Regions from separate parts of the Methylobacterium sp. FW102-HT35C08 genome, predicted to be linked through region 2. Evidence: predicted binding sites of a transcription regulator. Region 2 holds the regulator's gene; each other region holds the start of a gene.
What was found. The regulator LexA, encoded in region 2, represses DNA repair genes until DNA is damaged. The targets are predictions, from matches to a motif close to TGTTCNNNNTGTGTTCNG.
Positions count from the first base shown of each region.

Region 1: the regulator LexA is predicted to act here: its motif matches at 1,300-1,317, upstream of AC3WSN_RS01855 (LexA family protein).
Region 3: the regulator LexA is predicted to act here: its motif matches at 1,484-1,501, upstream of parE (DNA topoisomerase IV subunit B).

Region 1 is NZ_JBYTCL010000002.1:357,425-360,694, reverse strand. Features, by position in the region: gene AC3WSN_RS01860 (Y-family DNA polymerase) at 1-833, opposite strand, end outside; gene AC3WSN_RS01855 (LexA family protein) at 830-1,282, opposite strand; partial or broken gene AC3WSN_RS01850 (hypothetical protein) at 1,492-1,704, shown strand; gene AC3WSN_RS01845 (Ros/MucR family transcriptional regulator) at 2,104-2,541, shown strand; gene AC3WSN_RS01840 (hypothetical protein) at 3,172-3,270, shown strand, end outside.
Region 2 is NZ_JBYTCL010000002.1:2,042,183-2,045,452, forward strand. Features, by position in the region: gene AC3WSN_RS09680 (NRAMP family divalent metal transporter) at 1-402, opposite strand, end outside; gene AC3WSN_RS09685 (hypothetical protein) at 548-763, shown strand; gene AC3WSN_RS09690 (hypothetical protein) at 782-1,252, opposite strand; gene lexA (transcriptional repressor LexA) at 1,489-2,211, shown strand; gene AC3WSN_RS09700 (ComEC/Rec2 family competence protein) at 2,205-3,270, opposite strand, start outside.
Region 3 is NZ_JBYTCL010000002.1:867,253-870,522, reverse strand. Features, by position in the region: gene topA (type I DNA topoisomerase) at 1-868, shown strand, start outside; gene AC3WSN_RS04270 (hypothetical protein) at 1,050-1,238, opposite strand; gene parE (DNA topoisomerase IV subunit B) at 1,596-3,270, shown strand, end outside.

The DNA of each region.
Region 1 (3,270 bases), 1.7 Mb from region 2:
TCCAGCACCGCCCGCTCGGTGATCCGGCTGGAGAACGAGCGGGTCACCGCGCAGCCCTTCCGGCGCGCCGGCACCATCTCCAGCGGCAGGCAGGCCAGCCCGCGCAGCTCGTGAATGATGCGCTCGCCTACCACCGTCAGGCCCTTGCGCACCGGTCGCGGGTCGAGGTCGCGCAGGTCCGCCACGCTCTCGACGCCCATCGCCTGGAGCTTCGCCAGCGAGGCCCGGCCGATGCCCCAGACCTCGGCGACGTCGATCCGGCACAGCCAGTGCGCGTAGGCCATTGGGTCGGTCAGGTCGCACACGCCAGCGAGATCCGGCACCGTCTTGGCGATGTGGTTGGCGAGCTTGGCGAGCGTCTTGGTCGGACCGATGCCGACGCAGGTCGGGATTCCCGTCCAGGCGCGGACCGTAGCGCGCAGGTCGCGGGCGAGTTCGACCCGGAGCGCCGGCGCCACGTCCGACAGGTTCAGGAAGCTCTCGTCGATCGAGTAGATCTCCACCTGCGGGCTGAACTGCCGGTAGACCGTGTTGGTGCGCCCAGACATGTCGCCGTAGAGCGTGTAGTTCGACGAGAACACCCGCACGCCCTGGACCCGGCACAGGTCGCGGATCTTGAAGTACGGGTCGCCCATCTGGATGCCGAGCGCCTTGGCCTCAGCGGTGCGGGCGATGGCGCAACCGTCGTTGTTCGAGAGCACGATGACCGGCACCGCGGCGAGCCTGGGGTCGAATACGCGCTCGCACGAGCAGTAGAAGCTGTTGCCGTCGATCAGCGCCACGGCGCGGCCGCCGCCGATCCGGTCGCGCAGGCGCGCCTCGGGCCCGCTCACGACAGCTGCCCGCGGGCGACGTGCCAGCGGATCGAGAAGCGGACCACGCCCCAGATCGCGCCCTCGCCGAACTCATCGACCGCGAACGCCGGCAGGTCCGGGTTGCAGAAGGCCAGCCGCGCGATGTTGCCGTCGATCACGAGGCGCTTGCAGCTCATCTGGCCGTCGATCGCCGCGACCACGACGCTGCCGTGGCCGGCCTTGAGGCTGCGGTCGACGCAGGCGAGGTCGCGGTCGTAGATGCCGGCGCCCTCCATGGACGAGCCACTGATCCGCCACAGGAAGGTGGCGGGCGGGTTCGGCACGAGCCAGCGCGGCAGCTCGAGCGCGCCTTCGAGGAAGTCGTCGGCCGGCGACGGGAAGCCGGCGCACAGGGCCTGCCCGATCACCGGCACGCGGACCGCGTCGGGGCTCTGGACCAGCAGTTCGTCGATCCGGTTGAGGTGCACCCTGCGCTCCGTCATGCTAGAACGAAGACAGAACAAATCGGAGATGCAGGGTCGGTTCAATGCGTTCGTCGCCGACGCGAAAACGCGCCGTGGACGGATGTGGACAGGGTCGAGAAAAGCAAACGGCGGCAGCGCGTTGCGCCGACCGTCAGCGAGGACGGGCGGACATGGCGATGAAGACGGCGTTCGTAGTGTAGCCGGTCAAGCCGCTGCGGAAGCGGTTGCGGCCCGCCCGGCAGGAGCCGGCGCAGACCGAGAGCGTGGCGGTGAAGAAAGCCGAGAACCTGGCCGAGCGGATGCCCAGCGCTGTGGCGCTGAAGGTGGTGGCCGACGACGAGACGGGCTAGCTGGAAGGCATCACGATCCTTGACCAGTGGGGCGAGATCCCGGACGATGTCGCCGAGAGCCTGCAGGGCGGCTGACGATCAGCGACGCGCGTCCAGCAGGCTCATGAAATAGCAACCGCCTCCTTCGACCTGCTGATCGCTACGAAGAAGCAGCACGCGGCCGAGGATGAGGCAGAGTTCCATCGCGTCGACCAAGCTGAAGATCACTGGTCGGCTTGTGGGAGGCATGCCCAAGGACGCGATTCAGCAGCGTTCGACCGAGGCTCGCGAGCGCGCAATCGTCACGGCACATGGGCGGCCGAGCCGAGTGTGTCGGGCGATCGTCCCGCTCCAAAGCAGCCAAGCAGCGTCATTATTCCCGCTTCGGCGGTGCAAAATCATTATAACCGGCCGACAGCGTAACTCAAATTTTGAGTTGCCTTCCGTTAGCGATAGTCATAGCTTGCGAGCCAGAATTCGGCGGGGTGAAGCAAAGTGACTACGGGAACACCAGACCGCACGTCGGACCTGATCGAAATAGCCGGCGGGATCGTTTCCGCATACGTCTCGCGGAATCCGGTCCCGGCGGCTGAGCTTCCGAAGCTAATTCACAGCGTTCATACCGCGATTGCGGGACTAGCCTCTGGCGGCATATCTGACGCGCCTGCCTCGACTTACGAGATCCAGAAGCCAAGCGCACTCCAGATTCGCAAGTCGGTCCGGGATGACGGCATCACGAGCTTCATCGACGGCAGGACCTATAAGACGCTCAAGCGCCATCTCTCAGCCAAGGGGCTCGACCCGCACAGCTACCGTGAACGGTTCGGACTACCCAGCGATTACCCGATGGTGGCCCCGAGCTACGCCGAGAAGCGCTCGGCCCTGGCTAGGGCGATCGGGCTTGGCGTGCCGGGTGCGCGCCGGTCAGCTTAGAAGCGCCGCGAGATCGCCGGCCCAACACAGGCGGGCCGCCGAGCCGCTGACTTCAGATCGTCACTCGTGTCACCACGACTCCAGCGTCTCGGACGAGGCGTTGGAGCGACGCGCATCGGATGGCCGAAGGTATCGGCCCAACTCAGCGGAATGATCTCGGCGCAGGGCATTTCGATAGCGGCTGCTGCGGCGGCCTTTGAGCGGCGAAGATTAGCAGCGCCGATCCAGCGGGCCACTCAGTGTTCAGGTCCGCGGCGCAAGGCCGGTGATCGTTCAGGCTTGGACCAGCGCTGTGCAGAGCGGACGTGGTCGCGCTTACCTGAAGACATGAGCGAGGCCCCCTATCGGGCTGTCGAAGACTGTTTTTAACAATGTGACCAGCTGAGTCGCATCCTCCTTTTGGGTGAGATGCCGAAGGATGCCGGGTTTGGCTGGCCAAGACGCCAGCGTCGTCCTTTGTAGCGCGATGCCTGAGAGCGAGCCTGTGCTGCCGAGGATGGCGGCCGGCGGTTACCGGGACGAGACCGAGCATGCTACGCCGGCGGCCTGCCCCGTTGGCTGCACTTCGTTCTTGGCTTCCTCACGCTGATCGCGCTCGCTGTGGCCGTTGTCCGCGCAGGACTCCGCAACATGCCGGGCGGGGATAGTGCGTGGTTCTGGCGCTGGAGCTACGAAGCCTTGGTCCTGATGCTGGCCGCCGCTTTCGTGACCTTCGTCGTTCTGCTCACC
Region 2 (3,270 bases):
CAGCTCGAACAGGCCGACGACGATCGCCACCACCTCGACCCGCCGGTAGCTCCCGGTAAAGACCAGCGCGAGCAGCAGGACCGCTGGCAGTCCGAGGCTCACGAGCCGGGGCACCCTGAACAGGTCGCCGATGCCGGCAATGCCGGAGAATTCCGTCACGATGGCGCCGATCCCGGCCACCACGAGGCCGCCGTAGGAGATCCAGGCCCAGACCGGCCCGTAATGCGCCCGGATCAGCTCGCCGTGGCCGCGGCCGGTGGCGGTGCCGAGCCGCACCGTCAGCTCCTGAACGACGTAGAGAATCGGCACCAGCAGGATCTGCAGGAGCAGCAGCGAGTAGCCCCAGCGTGCGCCGCTCTGGGCCGCCGTGATCAGGCTGCCGACATCCGTGTCGGCGAGCATCACGACGAGTCCGGGGCCCGCGGTCTTGAGGAACGCGTTCAGGCGAGGCAGGGAAGCGCTTGGCACGGCTCGGGAACAGGCCCGGGCACGGCCGGTTCCGGCGGGCGCCTGCGGCGTTTTCCCGGGCAGGCGGGAGTAACGTGAGATGGTGGAGAGCGCGGATCGAAGCTCCGGCTGGAGCCTTCAGGCGAGCGCCGTGCCCGATGGGGTGCGTCTGGAACTCGCCCTGTCCGACCTGGGCGGAGGTCCGGTCACCGCCGCGATCGTGCTCGACCGGGCGGAGGCTCGGGCCTTTGCCCGCGCGCTGCTGGCCGCCGCCGGAGATGCGGCGGAACGGACTTTTCCGAAGCCGGGCGTTTGAGAGCCCGCCGCCGACGGATCAGCGCGGGCCGAGGCCCGGGTTGCGGCCCGGAAGGCGCGGCACCACCGTGCCCCGCTTCTCGATCGGCGCGTCGCACGCGTAGGCGAACTCGGTCTTCAGCGGATCGAACACGGTCTCGCCGGTGATCCGGCAATCTTCCCGCACAGTCTCGTCGAGATAGGTGCGGGCGGCGGTGCGGAAGCGATTCACCCGGGTCGCCGCCGGCTCGGGATCGATCCGGACCTCGCTCAGGTTGCAGCCGGCATATTCACGCAGGGCATTGGAGACGATGAGCATCCGGCGCAACTGCCGGTTGTCGTAGACCTCATAGGGCTCCTTGCAGCCGATCGTGACCACCTGCGGGGTGAGCGCGACGTAGTTGCGGGAGATGTACGAGAACCCCGTGGTGCAGCCCGCGAGCGCCAAAGCGAGGGAGGCCAGAGTCACGGCCGTCAAGGCGGGAGGCAGCAGAGCCGCGGGTCGTCGCATCCTCGTCATCCCAGCCCGATCTCAGCCCGCCCCGGCTCCGCCGCCCTGTCCGGCGGCGTGTGGGTGCATTGAAACGGCTCCGCTTGCGCCGTCAATTCGTTTCTGCCTCGGAGCGCGGCGCCAGCAGAAGCGTGGCCGTATAACGCTTGCGGAACACTTGCGGAACGTTTAACCTGTTCGTGATTTGTTTCCGAGACCGTCCCGAGGCGGTCCGCCAAGCCGCGAGGCCCCCTTCGATGCTCACGCGCAAGCAGCTGGACCTCCTGCGATTCATCCAGAGTCGCATGCAGGAATGCGGCGTTCCCCCCTCCTTCGACGAGATGAAGGATGCGCTCGATCTCAAGTCGAAATCGGGCATCCATCGTCTGATCACGGCTCTGGAGGAGCGCGGCTTCCTGCGGCGCCTTCCGAACCGGGCGCGGGCCATCGAGGTGATCCGCATTCCCGAGAGCCTGACGTCCCCGGCTGCCGCGGCGCCGGCGGAGCCGCGCCGCTTCACGCCGAGCGTGGTCGAGGGCGGCAAGTCCAAGCAGCCGCCGCTGCCCGCCAATGCCCGCATGATCGACGAGGCCGGCCGCGCCGTGTCGATCCCCGTCATGGGCCGGATCGCGGCCGGTACACCGGTCTCGGCGATCCAGAACCAGAGCCACGCCATCACCCTCTCGCCCGACTTCCTGGCCGGCGGCGAGCACTACGCCCTGGAGGTGCGCGGCGACTCGATGGTGGAGGCCGGCATCCTCGACGGCGACCTCGTGGTGATCCGCAAGCAGGACACCGCCAACACCGGCGACATCATCGTGGCCCTGATCGACGACGAGGAGGCGACGCTCAAGCGCCTGCGCCGCCGCGGCTCCTCGATCGCCCTGGAAGCCGCCAACCCGGCCTACGAGACCCGCGTCCTCGGTCCCGACAGGGTCCAGATCCAGGGTCGGCTCGTCAGCCTCGTCCGCCGCTACTGAAGCGGGGCGGCCGGCGCGTCGTCCGGAGCCGGGTTGGCGCCTGTCGGATCGCTCTCCGACGCGGCCATCCCTCCGGAGGCGTCCGCAGGAGGATCCGTCCCGGTCCGCGCAGCGGCGGCGGGGCGGGGCACCGCGCGGGCCCGCCAGGGGACCGTCCGCTGATCGGTCCGGGCGCCCTGTATCGCGAAGCCGCCCGCTTCGGCGCGCAGGGCCACGGCTCCGTGACTGGCGAGGAAGCCGCGGTCGATGACCAGCGGGCCCGTGCAGGTCGGGGGCGCCGCAAGGCCCGTGATCAGCACGGTGGCCCGGGCGCAATCCTCCGGGAAGGCGCGCCAGTCGCGAACCAGGGCGACCGCCCGGCCGTTCGGCAGAATCGCGGTGCAGCCGAGCCGGTCGCAGCGCCCGCCCGCGGACGGGCGGCTCCGCTGCTCGGGTGTGCGGTTATCGCCGTCCGCCTTCAGCCATTGTTCCAGGACGAAGCCGGAGGGATTTCCGAGCGCCGAAAGGCGCCCGTCGGGACCCCGCACCGCGGCGCCTCCGCCCTGCCGGTCGATGTAGAGATCGTAGCGCTCCGGCAGGGCCGCGAGGCCGAGGCCGAGCAGGAGCGGCGGTAGGGCGAGCCAGCGCAGCCGCGAGACCGGGAGCGTCGCCAGCAGCAGCCCGGCCGTGAGCAGTCCCAGCGCCCCGGTTCCGAACGCCGGCAGCACCAGCGTTGCCCGCTCGAACCCGGCGATCCATTCGGAGATCGCCAGCATACCGCCGACTGCCTGCCCCATGAGCCACCAGATCGGCCGGTCGAGAGCCAACGGATAGGCGAGGATCCCGATCACCGCGGAGGGCATCACCACCAGGGAGACCAGAGGCAGCGTCAGCGCATTGCCGATCAGCCCGAACGGCTGGATTGTCTGGAAATGGTAGGTGGCGAAGGGGGCGGTGGCGATCTGCGCCACCAGGGTCGTCGCCAGCGTGCCGGTGACCGCCGACAGGCCGGTGCCGACGATCCGCCCGATCCGCCCCGCCCCGGGGCGCAAGAACAGCCGTCCGTCGATCAGCCGCGCG
Region 3 (3,270 bases), 1.2 Mb from region 2:
CTGCGGCTCCGGCCAGCTGTCGCTGAAGCTCGGCAAGTTCGGCGCCTTTATCGGCTGTTCGAACTACCCGGAATGCAAATACACCCGCCAGCTCTCGGCCTCGGGCGTCGACGGCGAGGGTGACGGCTCCTCGGCCGAGGGCGGCCAGCCGGGCGTGCGCGTGCTGGGCGACGATCCCGCGACCGGCCTCCCGGTGACGCTCCGCGACGGCCGGTTCGGGCCGTTCCTGCAGCTCGGCGAGGCCTCCACCGAGAAGGGCGCCGAGAAGCCGAAGCGCTCGTCGCTGCCGAAGGGGCTCAGCCCCTCGGATGTGGATCTGAACAAGGCGCTGGCGCTGCTGTCGCTGCCCCGCGAGGTGGCGCGCCACCCTGAGACCGGCGAGCCGATCGTGGCCAATCTCGGCCGGTTCGGGCCCTACGTGCAGCACGGGAAGACCTACGCCAATCTCGGCAAGGATGACGACGTGCTGGAGATCGGCGGCAACCGCGCCATCGACCTGATCGTCGCCAAGGAGCAGGGCGGCGGGCGCGGTCGCCCGGCCGCCGATCCGGGCCGGCCGCTCGGCAAGGATGAGACGAGCGGACGCGACCTCGTGGTCAAGGCCGGCAAGTACGGCCCTTACGTCACGGACGGCGAGGTGAACGCCACGCTGCCGAAGACGATGGCCGCCGAGGCGCTGACGCTGGACGAGGCGATCGCCCTGGTGAACGCCAAGCGTGCCGCAGGCGGTGGCAAGCCAGCCAAGCGCGGGGCGGTCCGGAAGAGTTCGGCGCGCAAGGCGAGCGGCGACAAGCCGGCGGCGAAGAAGACCGCCACCAAGAAGCCGGCGGCCAAGAAGGCGGCTGCGAAGAAGTCGAGCGCGGGCTGAGAAGGCTCGCTAACCGGGCTCGAAAGGCCCGGTCCTTGCGAGCGGAGCGAAGGAATCCAGGTCGCCCCGAGTTTGTCGAGCGTGGCGCCGACTGGGTTGCCTCGCTCCGCTTGCAACGACGTGGGTGAGGCAGAGGCAGCGTTGCCGCCCTCTCACCGCGGGCTGCGGTCAGCGATCGGGATCAGACCAGGTAGGTGATCGTCGCCGCGACCGCGGTCGCGAAGGTCGCCAAGGTGATCGTGGTGGCGTTGACCAGCGCGCGGGCGGGCGGCACGCCGGCCGCGTCGTCATCGCAACCGAAGGCAGCACCGGCCGCGTGCTCGAAGCGGATCAACGTGAGGCGGCGGGCCTCGATCGCGGCGTCGCTCATGGACTGCGGCTCCCTGACCACGGTCAAGATTATCTCCGCCATCAACGTCGATTGTCCCGTTCTGTTCCGGTGCAGGCTGTGGAAGCCGGACGGGGCGGTCACGAGAAAGCCTTAACCCATTGTTGTGCAACGTCGTGATGACAGACGGCCCTGCCGGTCGAGGCATCGGCGCCGTTCCGGCCCTCGCTCGCGGCAGCGCAGCATGCGATGATGCGCGCGCGTCGCCGCAGGGCGAACGGCTTTGATGTTTACGGTTTGTTCCGCTATCATGCGGGGATGAAGGCGCATGCTCCACGACCCAAGACCCGTCTGCGCGAAGTCGAGCCGGCCGATGCGCCGCGCCCGCGGAGGCCGCGCGTGAGCGATCCGGCGCGGGACCTGTTCGGGCCGGGCAAGGGCCCGGCCGCCCGGCCGCCCGAGCCGCGGCGGCGCCTGGACGCCTCGGCCTCCGTGGCGACGCTCGCGGCCGCCGAGCCGGAGGGCGGCTACACCGCCTCCGACATCGAGGTGCTGGAAGGCCTGGAGCCGGTCCGGCGCCGGCCCGGCATGTATATCGGCGGCACCGACGAGCGGGCCCTGCACCACCTCTTCGCCGAGGTGATCGACAACTCGATGGACGAGGCGGTCGCCGGCCATGCCAGCTTCATCGAGGTCGAGCTGGAGGAATCCGGCGCCCTCGTGGTGACCGACAACGGCCGCGGCATCCCGGTCGACCCGCACCCGAAATTCCCCGGCAAGTCGGCGCTCGAGGTCATCATGACCACGCTGCACGCCGGCGGTAAGTTCGACTCGAAGGTCTACGAGACCTCGGGCGGCCTGCACGGCGTCGGCATCTCGGTGGTGAACGCGCTCTCCGACCTGCTCGAGGTCGAGGTGGCGCGCAACCAGACCCTCTACCGCCAGACCTTCTCGCGCGGTCATGCGCAGGGCGCGCTGGAGCTCGTCGGCCGGGTCCAGAACCGCCGCGGCACCCGGGTCCGCTTCCATCCCGATGCCCAGATTTTCGGATCGCTGAAGTTCGACCCGCGCCGCCTGTTCAAGATGGCGCGCTCGAAGGCCTACCTGTTCGGCGGCGTCGAGATCCGCTGGCGCTGCGCCCCTGCCCTCCTCGAAGGGCTGGCGGACGTGCCTGCGGAAGCCGTGCATCGTTTCCCCGACGGGTTGCGCGACTATCTCGCCCGGGACATCGACGGCAAGGAGCTCGTCACCGACGCGATGTTCTCCGGCAAGATCACCAAGCCGGGCTCGCACGGGTCGCTCGAATGGGCGGTGGCCTGGATGGTCGCCGAGGACGGGTTCTCGCACTCCTACTGCAACACCATCCCGACGCCCGAGGGCGGCACCCACGAGGCCGGTCTGCGCGTCGCCCTGCTCCGCGGCCTGCGCGAGCACGCCGAGCGGGTGAACCAGGCCAAGCGCATGACGGCGGTGACCACCGACGACGTCATGGCGACCTGCGCGTCGATGCTCTCGGTGTTCATCCGCGAGCCGGAGTTCCAGGGCCAGACCAAGGACAAGCTCGCCACCGTGGAGGCCCAGCGCATCGTCGAGACGGCGGTGCGCGATGCCTTCGACCATTGGCTCGCCGCCTCCCCGGCCCAGGCCAACAAGGTGCTCGACTGGGTGATCGACCGGGCCGAGGAGCGCCTGCGCCGCCGCCAGGAGAAGGAGGTCGCCCGCAAGAGCGCGACCCGCAAGCTGCGCCTGCCCGGCAAGCTCGCCGATTGCTCGGCGGCCGGCACCGCGGGCTCGGAGATCTTCATCGTCGAGGGTGATTCCGCCGGCGGCTCGGCCAAGCAGGCTCGGGACCGGGCGACCCAGGCGATCCTGCCGCTCCGCGGCAAGATCCTGAACGTCGCCTCGGCCTCGCGCGACAAGCTCGGCGCCAACCAGCTGATCTCGGATCTCACCCTGGCGCTCGGCTGCGGCACCGGCGCGGCCTTCCGCGAGACGGATCTCCGCTACGACAAGGTGATCATCATGACGGACGCCGACGTCGACGGCGCCCACATCGCCTCGCTGCTGATCACCT